3 regions of the Serratia sp. C2(1) genome follow, and region 2 is predicted to be linked to each of the others. Evidence: predicted binding sites of a transcription regulator. Region 2 holds the regulator's gene; each other region holds the start of a gene.
The links. The regulator Fur, encoded in region 2, represses iron uptake genes when iron is present. The targets are predictions, from matches to a motif close to ATAATAATGAGAACNACTATCAA.
Positions count from the first base shown of each region.

Region 1: sodA (superoxide dismutase [Mn]) is a predicted target of Fur. The motif match lies at 1,719-1,741, and genes of this name have one in related genera.
Region 3: V2S86_RS07590 (TonB-dependent receptor domain-containing protein) is a predicted target of Fur. The motif match lies at 1,378-1,400, and genes of this name have one in related genera.

Region 1 is NZ_JAZFBA010000005.1:89,630-92,897, forward strand. Features, by position in the region: gene V2S86_RS21660 (methyl-accepting chemotaxis protein) at 1-895, opposite strand, end outside; gene sodA (superoxide dismutase [Mn]) at 1,020-1,640, opposite strand; gene fdhD (formate dehydrogenase accessory sulfurtransferase FdhD) at 1,768-2,595, opposite strand; gene fdnG (formate dehydrogenase-N subunit alpha) at 2,740-3,268, shown strand, end outside.
Region 2 is NZ_JAZFBA010000001.1:2,868,390-2,871,657, forward strand. Features, by position in the region: gene ybfE (LexA regulated protein) at 1-153, shown strand, start outside; gene fldA (flavodoxin FldA) at 382-921, shown strand; gene fur (ferric iron uptake transcriptional regulator) at 1,244-1,690, shown strand; gene V2S86_RS13520 (glycosyltransferase) at 1,898-3,268, opposite strand, start outside.
Region 3 is NZ_JAZFBA010000001.1:1,635,262-1,638,529, forward strand. Features, by position in the region: gene V2S86_RS07590 (TonB-dependent receptor domain-containing protein) at 1-1,245, opposite strand, end outside; gene V2S86_RS07595 (TIGR00645 family protein) at 1,961-2,455, shown strand; gene fabZ (3-hydroxyacyl-ACP dehydratase FabZ) at 2,714-3,169, shown strand; gene V2S86_RS07605 (spermidine synthase) at 3,205-3,268, shown strand, end outside.

The DNA.
Region 1 (3,268 bases), on a different contig from region 2:
GCAACCCGGCGATAATGGCAACCAGCGTGGTGATGCCCATCTGCAGCTGCGCCGCATTAATATCGTTATGGGTTTGCGCCAGTTCGTCCTGCATAAAGGCGTTGACCAGCGTACCGACCTCCTGGGCGCTGTCCCCCAGCCGCTGGCTGATCTGCTGTTCCTGTTCATAGGCCGGCAGGTAAGCTTCGATTCGGTTTTTGTAGTCGTCGAGCGCGCTCAACAGCGGTTGCAGCAGGGGGCGCTGGGCATCGCTGAGCCGTCGGCTGAGGGCGTTTGCCGCGTTGCGTGCGTCATCAATTGCCGCTACCAGCGGCGCTTCAGATTCGCGGTTCAGGCTCAGCAACAGGCCGCGTGCGCCGTAACGCACCAGGGTCAACTTCTGATTCAGTTGAACAAAAGCCAGTTGCAGGTCGCCATTGGTCAGTTGGCGCTCTACCTGATTCAGGCTGTCTTGCACTTCCGACATGTTCCAGCTTTGGCGTACCGCGTCTTTCGCCGCTACCGCCTTTTCGAAGGCGTTTTGCTGTTGCTGGTATTGGCCGATCAATACCACCAGGCGCTGCAAGTCTTGCCGACTTTGGGCATCCCAGTCTAACGCCTGGCCCTGGTTGATCAACCGCACCGCGTTTTCGATATTGGCGCGGTTATTCTTCAGGTACTCGGGCCGGTAGGTCTGGCCGAACAGCGCGCGGTTATATTTGGCCTGATTGATTTCGTCATTCAGCCGATTGCTGAAATCGATGCGGTCGGCGCGGGATTCGATGATATGCAGGTACTGTGCGCCGGTGCCGGCGATGATCGCCGTCAGCAGCAGCATCAGGCCAAACCCGAGGCCGAGCTTTTTACCCACGGTAAGATGAACGAACTTTCCTGCCAATGTTTGCAATGCCGCCATATTATTTTTCCTTTGCGGGCGAACGTCGATTGAACAAATCATCGGCAAAGGGCGGTCAAACTTTAGCGGATTTTGGGCAAAAAAATGCCCGCTTCACGCGGGCATCATCAGTGCTGGGGGCGAATTACTTCTTCGCAGCGAAGCGTGCTGCCGCTTCATCCCAGTTAACCACGTTCCAGAATGCCTTGATGTAGTCTGGGCGTTTGTTCTGATATTTCAGGTAGTAAGCGTGTTCCCACACGTCCAGGCCCAGGATTGGGAAGCCTGAAGCGCCGGCAACGGCTTCGCCCATCAGCGGGCTGTCCTGGTTAGCGGTAGACACCACGGCCAGTTTGTCGCCTTTCAGCACCAGCCAGGCCCAACCTGAACCGAAGCGGGTCGCTGCGGCTTTCTCGAACTCTTCCTGGAATTTCTCGACGCTGCCGAAATCGCGCTCGATAGCGGCTTTCAGATCGCCACCCAGCGTGGTGCCGATTTTCAGGCCTTTCCAGAACAGGCTGTGGTTAGCGTGGCCGCCGGCGTTGTTACGCATGAAAGTGCGCTTGTCGGCTGGCACTTTATCCAGATCCTGGATCAGCGCTTCAACGCTCAGCGAAGCCAGCTCAGGGTACGCTTCCAGCACGGTGTTCGCGTTGTTGACGTAAGTCTGGTGGTGTTTGGTGTGATGGATTTCCATCGTCTGCTTGTCGAAATGCGGTTCCAGTGCGTCGTAGGCGTACGGCAGGGATGGCAGTGAATAACTCATAATCATCATCTCCAGTGGTGTATGGGCGGCGCAAGGTGCGAGCACCGCGTAAGCAGTCGGATCATTATAGTTAATTAAATGATCTTGAAAATGATTATCAATGCCCTACTTAGTGTAAGGGATTAAATCAATCCACAATGCGCTGCGGGTGAGTAAACACCGTGGCGCGGCCGGGTTTGCTGAAGCCGACCAGCGTCAGGTTGCTGCGCTCGGCGATTTCCACCGCCAACGAGGTGGCAGCGGAAACCACGAACAGGATCTCGACGCCGCACATCGCGGATTTTTGCACCATTTCATAGCTGGCGCGGCTGGAGACCAGAATCGCGCCCTGTTGCCAATCTTGCTTTGCGCGCACGCCGAGCAACTTGTCGAGCGCGACGTGGCGGCCGACGTCTTCGCAGCCGCCCAGCAATTCACCCTGCGGCGAAATCCAGCTGGCGGCGTGGGTGCAGCCGGTGAGCTGCCCGACGCTCTGTACCTGCTTGAGCTGCCTCAGCGCGTGGTCGAGGTTGGCGAGAGAAAAGCGTTGGGTGAACGGCAGCGCAGGCAGCGGGCGGAAGATGTCCGCTAACTGTTCGATGCCGCACACGCCGCAGCCGGTACGGCCCGCCATGGCGCGGCGGCGTTCCTTCAACCCGGCAAAGCGGCGGCTGGAGAGCTCTATTTGCACCTCCAGCCCGTTGCAGGTTTGGTTAATCTCTATACTGTAAATATCGCGCGGTGACTCGATAATGCCTTCGGACAGCGAAAAGCCGAGGGCGAACGCCTCCAGATCTTTTGGCGTGCACATCATCACTACGTGAGAGATGCCGTTATAGACCAGGGCGACCGGCACTTCTTCCGCCAGCCAGTCCGGCTGTGCGGTGGCGAGTTGCCCGCGCTGATAAACCTGGGCCTGGGTCACCCCTGTGAGCGGGGTCTCATTTATGTGCTGCTCTGGGTTTATAGTATTCACTTAACTGGCACCTGTTTGTAACAACCCCATATACGCTGTGGTAATATTGCCGCGTAAAAACAAGATCAATTTTAGCGCTTCCCGCTTCAAGGGGGAAAGCGCCATTTGAAACAATGTGACAATCGAGAGTGAAAGGAGATCCCCATGCAGGTCAGCAGAAGGCAGTTCTTTAAGATCTGCGCTGGCGGTATGGCAGGAACGACGGTAGCTGCACTGGGCTTTGCCCCGGACGTGGCGTTAGCGGAGACCCGGCAGTACAAACTGCTGCGCGCCCGTGAAACCCGTAATACCTGTACGTATTGTTCCGTCGGCTGCGGGCTGTTGATGTACAGCCTTGGTGATGGCGCCAAAAACGCCAAAGAAAGCATATTCCACATTGAAGGGGACCCGGATCACCCGGTAAACCGCGGCGCGCTTTGCCCGAAAGGCGCGGGGCTGGTCGACTTCATCCACAGTGCAAGCCGTCTCCAGTTCCCGGAGTACCGTGCGCCGGGTTCAGATAAATGGCAGCGCATTACCTGGGACGATGCCTTTACCCGCATCGCCAAACTGATGAAGGAAGACCGCGACGCCAACTTCGTGAAAACCAACGAACAGGGCGTTACCGTCAACCGCTGGCTGAGCACCGGCATGCTGTGTGCCTCCGCGTCCAGCAACGAAACCGGATATTTAA
Region 2 (3,268 bases):
AAAGTCCGTGGCTTACGGCGTGTGGAACTGAAAATCAACGCGGATGCGGTGGACGCCCTGAACAAACTGGCGGAACAGCGCAATATCAGCCGCAGCGAGCTTATTGAGCAAATGCTGCTGGCACAACTGGCGGATGAACAGCCGGAACATTGATCTTTGCAGCCGCACATGCGGCACGGTGTTATGGATGACACCGATCAACACCCTTTATTCCTCCCGGCATCGCATAAACGCGATAAAACCCCGGGGTAAATCTCTGGCATGATACGCACTTACCGGTAAGAGGCAGATTCTTGCCATGTCATCATTTTAATCGGTGTTATCGCGTTCAACGCTAACATCGTGCAATGCAATTTATTGAATTTAAAGGTTATACGCGATATGGCTAATGTAGGCATTTTCTTTGGCAGCGACACTGGCAATACCGAAAACATTGCCAAGATGATCCAGAAAATTCTTCAGCAGCAGTTTGGCGCAGAGGTGTCGGAAATCCGCGACATCGCCAAAAGCAGCAAAGAAGATCTGGAAGCTTTCGACATCCTGCTGTTGGGTATTCCTACCTGGTACTACGGCGAAGCCCAGTGCGATTGGGATGACTTCTTCCCGACGCTGGAAGAAATTGATTTCAACGGCAAGCTGGTTGCGCTGTTCGGTTGTGGCGATCAGGAAGACTACGCGGAATATTTCTGTGATGCGATGGGCACCATCCGCGACATCATTGAGCCACGCGGCGCCGCGATTGTCGGCCACTGGCCGACCAAGGGTTACCACTTCGAAGCCTCGAAAGGTTTGGCGGATGACAATTTCTTCATCGGCCTGGCGATTGACGAAGACCGTCAACCGGAATTGACCAACGAACGCGTCGCAGCCTGGGTGAAACAGATCAGCGAAGAACTGAGCCTGGCCGATATCGTCGGCTAACCCTCAAAGGTTGAACAAAAGCCCTGCAAAGTGCATAGTGTTGCCAGCAGGGCCGTTCATCGGCAGCACGGATTTCTGCAATAGAAGCTACATGTTTGTAACTTCCCACATCGTCAAGGTAGACTGAGATATCGGTTTATCCCATCCATCAAGACGTTGCGTGTGTAACATGCAATTGTGCCATGATATCTTTGTTAACAACCGGCGGTTTCCATTTAGGGCAACCGGTTCTATAATGACACGCAATTAACTCTTTGTGCCGACCGATGCCACAGGCAAGAATGCCTCAACTTGATTAGCATAGTAACAGGACTGAATCCGCATGACTGACAACAACACCGCATTGAAGAAGGCCGGCCTAAAAGTCACGCTTCCGCGACTCAAAATCCTGGAAGTACTGCAAAATCCGGAATGCCATCACGTCAGTGCGGAAGATTTGTACAAAAAACTGATCGATATGGGCGAAGAAATTGGCCTGGCGACAGTTTACCGCGTACTGAACCAGTTTGATGATGCCGGCATTGTAACCCGTCACAATTTCGAAGGCGGCAAGTCCGTGTTCGAGTTGACCCAACAGCATCACCACGATCACCTGATTTGCCTGGATTGCGGCAAAGTGATCGAGTTCAGCGATGAGTCTATCGAAGTGCGTCAGCGTGATATCGCCAAGCAGCATGGTATCAAGCTCACCAACCACAGCCTGTACCTGTATGGTCACTGTGAAATCGGTGATTGCCGCGAAGACGACACCTTGCACGACAAAAAATAATGCCCGCAATCGGCATTGAGAACCGCCTTAACGGCGGTTTTTTTATGCCCCCAGGTAAGGGACAAAAAAATCCCCGGACAGGCCCGGGGAAAATCACATCAGAAAGACAACAATTGCAGCGGCACTTCTCCGCGGTACTTCTCTCACTACCCACTTACACGCACTTCACCGTCAACTCACCCGCCGACACGCGGATGGGTAAACTCGTCACAATGCATATTCAAGAAACAGCAGCCGATCGAAGAACATCGGCCAGGCATAGTCGAAAACGCCGCGAACGCGGAACCCTTTGTTCAGGTAGATTTGGCAGGCATCGCTGCTTTGCCATACGCACAGCACGATATGTTTTGCCCGGCGCTGCTGCGCGCGCTGCTTAATCTGGGCAAACAACGGGTTAAAATAGCCCTGCCCGCGGAACCGGCTCTCTATGGCCAGGCTGCAGATAAAATAATCGTCCTCCGTGCTCAGTGTTCGCACAAACCCGTCATAGGCCTCGTCAAGCGGCTTTATTTCATCGCGATACAGCGAGTTCGCCTCAACGCCATACAATTCGTCAACGCTCGCCGCCGTGAAAAATCCGACAAACGCCCCGCACCGCTCGTAAGCCAGGGTAATCAGGTCCAGATAGGGGTCGATATTTTGCGCCCGCTGCAGAGAGACCAGCCCCATCCCGGCGGGGTTGCCGACGGAGCAATACTCCAGATAACTGGTGGCAAAAATCAGCTTCGCCATGCGGGTCTTGTCCGCTTCGTCCGCCTGCCGCCCCGGTAGAAAATGCAGCCCGCCCTGCGATAGCGCCAATACCGCATCGCCCGTTCCAACGGTTGGTCGCCAGTAATTGCCCTCGTCGATCTGCCGTCGGTTATCGGCTATCAAATACTCGCCGAAAAGCTGGTTCACTCGATCCAGCGCGCGATCCTGGGACAGCACCGAATAGTAATGGTAGTGATCGATATCGGACCTTATCTGCGCCGGATAGGCCATACGCGGCACCTCATCGACGGTAAATATTTCCGCATACCGCGCCAGATCCGCCGGCTGCTCAAGCTGCCAATCCACCCGCTCCAGACGACTGATACATTGCCGATAGCTGCGCAGTTCGTCCTCCCTCAGCGGCAGCGTCTCATTGGTAATCACATCTTCCAACAGACGCATGCCACGGATACCGCAGGTCACCGCCTGCGGAACGGCGTCATAATGAACCCCGTGATCCTTGCAGAAGCTCTCGTGGCTGAGGAAAGTCCTGCCGATGTGGCGGCTCCACAACAGATAAAACGCATCGAACAACTTTCTTTCATAGACGGGGTTTTTATCCGGCACGTCACCGGTTTGCGCTGCATAGATCTGATCCAGGCCCGCCAATATTTTGCACAGCGACCTATCGCCGCTGCGGCCAATGATCATCCCGGTTTCATCAAGAAACAAATTCAATCCGCTGACATGGCTGACTTCGCCATTGGGCAGGCGCTGAAGGTAATCCGGCACTTCCGGCTTCAGCAGGAAAAACGTCGCTGAACGGTGCGGAAGGGTGTCGATATCCATATACATGCCCCCCATTTCGATCAGGATCAAAAAGCG
Region 3 (3,268 bases), 1.2 Mb from region 2:
GCGGCTGTCTGATTCCGGTTGCATGATGGCCGTGAACGCGCTGGGTGCCGGCTCTTCACGGAATGGCCGCTCGGTATCGGTTAACCTCGCGTTTAGCCCTCCGCTCAGCGTATGGCGACCCAGCGTTTTGGCCATCTGCGTTTCAAAACCGTAGGTATTGACGTTGTAGTCGGAGTAAACCCGCTCCATGCTGCCGGTGCTGGTGGGCATGTAGGTGTTGTCATGCGCCTGGGTCTGCTGGTAATAGGCTTTTGATGTCAGGGTGTCGACGAAATCATTGTACGGCGTCCATTCATCTTTCAGGCTCACACCCCAGCGGCGCGTATTGCTTTGCTGCTGTGCGGTACCCAGGATAGCGCTGCCGGCCGAGTTCCAACTGTCGTAATGGGTGTGGTTGGTTTTATCGTAGTAATCCACCGTACCTGTCAGTTTGTGTTCGTCACTTGGCTGCCAGATCCCGGACGCCATCAGCGCATTGGAATGCCAGTTGGCCGGGTAAGCCTGGTGAGTGCCACTGTTGTTGCGCGTTTCCTGGCCGTCGCGGCGGCTATAAACAAACACCCCGCGAAGTTGGTCATCGCCCGCAGCTGCGGTAATGCCGTTGTGCCAACTGCGGTTGGACGAGTCGTAATCGCTCTGGTAACCAAAGTAAGTCTGTTTGGACGGCGACAGGTACTGATCTGCCGACTTCGGCGAAAACGAAACGGCACCGCCGATAGACGTATTGCTGCGTTCAATCGAGGTCGCTCCCGATTCGATCTCCACCTGGCCGTACATGTAAGGGTCAATATAGTCCCTGCCGATGCCAAAGGTATTAAGGCCGGCTCGGCTGACATAGCTGCGCCCGGTGGCGTCTGGCTGTGGAATGCCGTCGACATCCAGGCCGACGCGATTGCTCTCCAGGCCGCGAATGTTATACCCGGTGTAGCCGCTGCGATCGAAACCGCTTTTGCCCGAGGACGAGCCCCCGCTGACGCCCGTGGCGCTAATCAGCGGTTCATAACGCATGATCGAACCGAAATCGTTACCCCCTTTTTTCTGCATGTCTTGCGCGGTAATCGTGGTTATTGTCCCGGCCTTTTTCTCGATAACGGGCGCGACAACCGTTATTTCCTCTTCATTTTGCGTGGTCTTTTCTAATGGCGTTTTATTTATTTCAGCATTAGCGTTAAAGGAGTTGGTGATCAATGTCCCCCATAGGATGGAATGCCCGATAATTCCCTGGTAGTTAAAAGTTTTGCACATGTATTAGCCCTGCAATAATTATTGGTATTTGCTCGCAGTTGCTTCGCCCCGGTAATTCATCGGGATCAAGGGTATTAACGAAAATTAACAATCTGATAAGAAGGGTCTTTCTACGTAGACTTAATAAAATACATGTTAATGATAATGCTTATCATAAGCAATATCATTCTAATGAATGTATTACGGCGAGATTTCCAAACCGCTTACGGAAACCTTGCAAAGCGATCCGTCAGCGAAAGAAGAGGCACCAGCGGAACCAGGGGGTTAATCAGTAGTCGGCTTCGGCATTGCTGTGGTTGGGGATGCTAAGAGCCTGGTGCGCACTCCTGACAGCGGTCAAGACATGATGAATTGATAACCTTTCGTGTTTTGCATTGTCGGTGGCGCTCGGTGAATATCATCTGCTATCTCACCCTTAAAAATTTAGGATTTTGTTATATATACAAGTGGTATAAAAACCCGGCACTCTGAATGGGAAAAAGAATTTAACGTTACCCCTTTACCCCATCTGCTGATGGGGTTTTTTTCTGGTTTTTAATCGAGCCTTCATTCTCTCATCCCTTGTCTGGGGGATCCGTTGATGGTTAAGCCATCATCTCTGTGGCGGTAATTCGCTACACCATTAACGGCAGTTGCGCGATATCCCGCGACTTGCCTTTCTCCGGGCGTCCTGAGCTATACTGTGCGCCTCTTTTGGTAACAAACTCAGATGACTATGGAACGCTTTATAGAAAACGCTATGTATGCCTCTCGCTGGCTGCTTGCTCCGGTGTACTTCGGCTTGTCGTTGGCGCTGGTGGCGCTGTCGATCAAATTCTTCCAGGAGATCCTGCATGTTCTGCCGAACATTTTCTCCATGACCGAAGGCGATCTGGTGCTCACCCTGCTTTCGCTGATCGACATGGCGCTGGTCGGTGGCCTGCTGATCATGGTGATGTTCTCGGGCTATGAAAACTTTGTTTCGCAATTGGATATCAGCGAGCACAAAGAAAAGTTGAGCTGGCTGGGGAAAATGGACGCCACCTCACTGAAGAGCAAGGTAGCCGCATCCATTGTCGCTATCTCTTCCATTCACCTGTTGCGGGTATTTATGGATGCCAAGAACGTGCCGGACAATAAGCTGATGTGGTATGTGATTATCCATCTCACCTTCGTGCTTTCCGCTTTCCTGATGGGTTACCTCGATAAAATAACGCGCGATAAACACTGATTCGCCGCTCTGGCCGTCATCATCCTGATGGCGGCCCTCCTTATCTTCCATTAAAACCCTATACATCAACTTGTTAGAGGCTGGTTTTTAGCGCCGATTTCAGGTTACGTTGTCACCGTTCATCGCTAATGCCCGTCCTGCCGATTTTTCAGTTAGTGCATGAGATGATAATAACATTATAATGTCATTACATTCCCGCCGGGCGCAGAGGCTACCGTTGGCCACGTTTCGTCCCGTTGACAGGATCCAAAATCAATCATGCCGCTGAATGGTAATCCCCTACAGTACCAGGATGTTCAATCTATCCTGCCACACCGGTTCCCCTGTCTGCTGGTCGACCGCATTTTGCCCGCCGGCACGTCGATTACTGATGGGCGCTTAAGCGCCATCAAAAACATTACCGCCAATGAGCCGACCTTTTGGACCGGCCATCACCAGACTACCGTTTTCCCCGGTATCCTGATGGTGGAGGCACTGGCGCAGAGCACCGGTCTGCTGGCTCACTACTTTCTCGGCCCGCTGTCGCAAGGCGAGCATTATTACTTTGCGGCCATTCAGCGCGCCCGCTTCTACCGCTCTGCCCGGCCCGGCGACCAGTTGCGTATGGACGTCGCCTTTGTCCGGCAACGATCCGGCATTGCCCGTTTTTCCGGGCTGGCCACGGTCAATGGCCGCCGCATTTGCACCGCCGAATTTATGTGCGCCCGTAAATGAGCCCCATTTTCTAAAGGAGACAAAGCGAAACCACCATGTCTATTGTTGATCACTTACTCAATAGCCTTGATTTTTCTCCCCGTGGGCAGGTGATCGCTC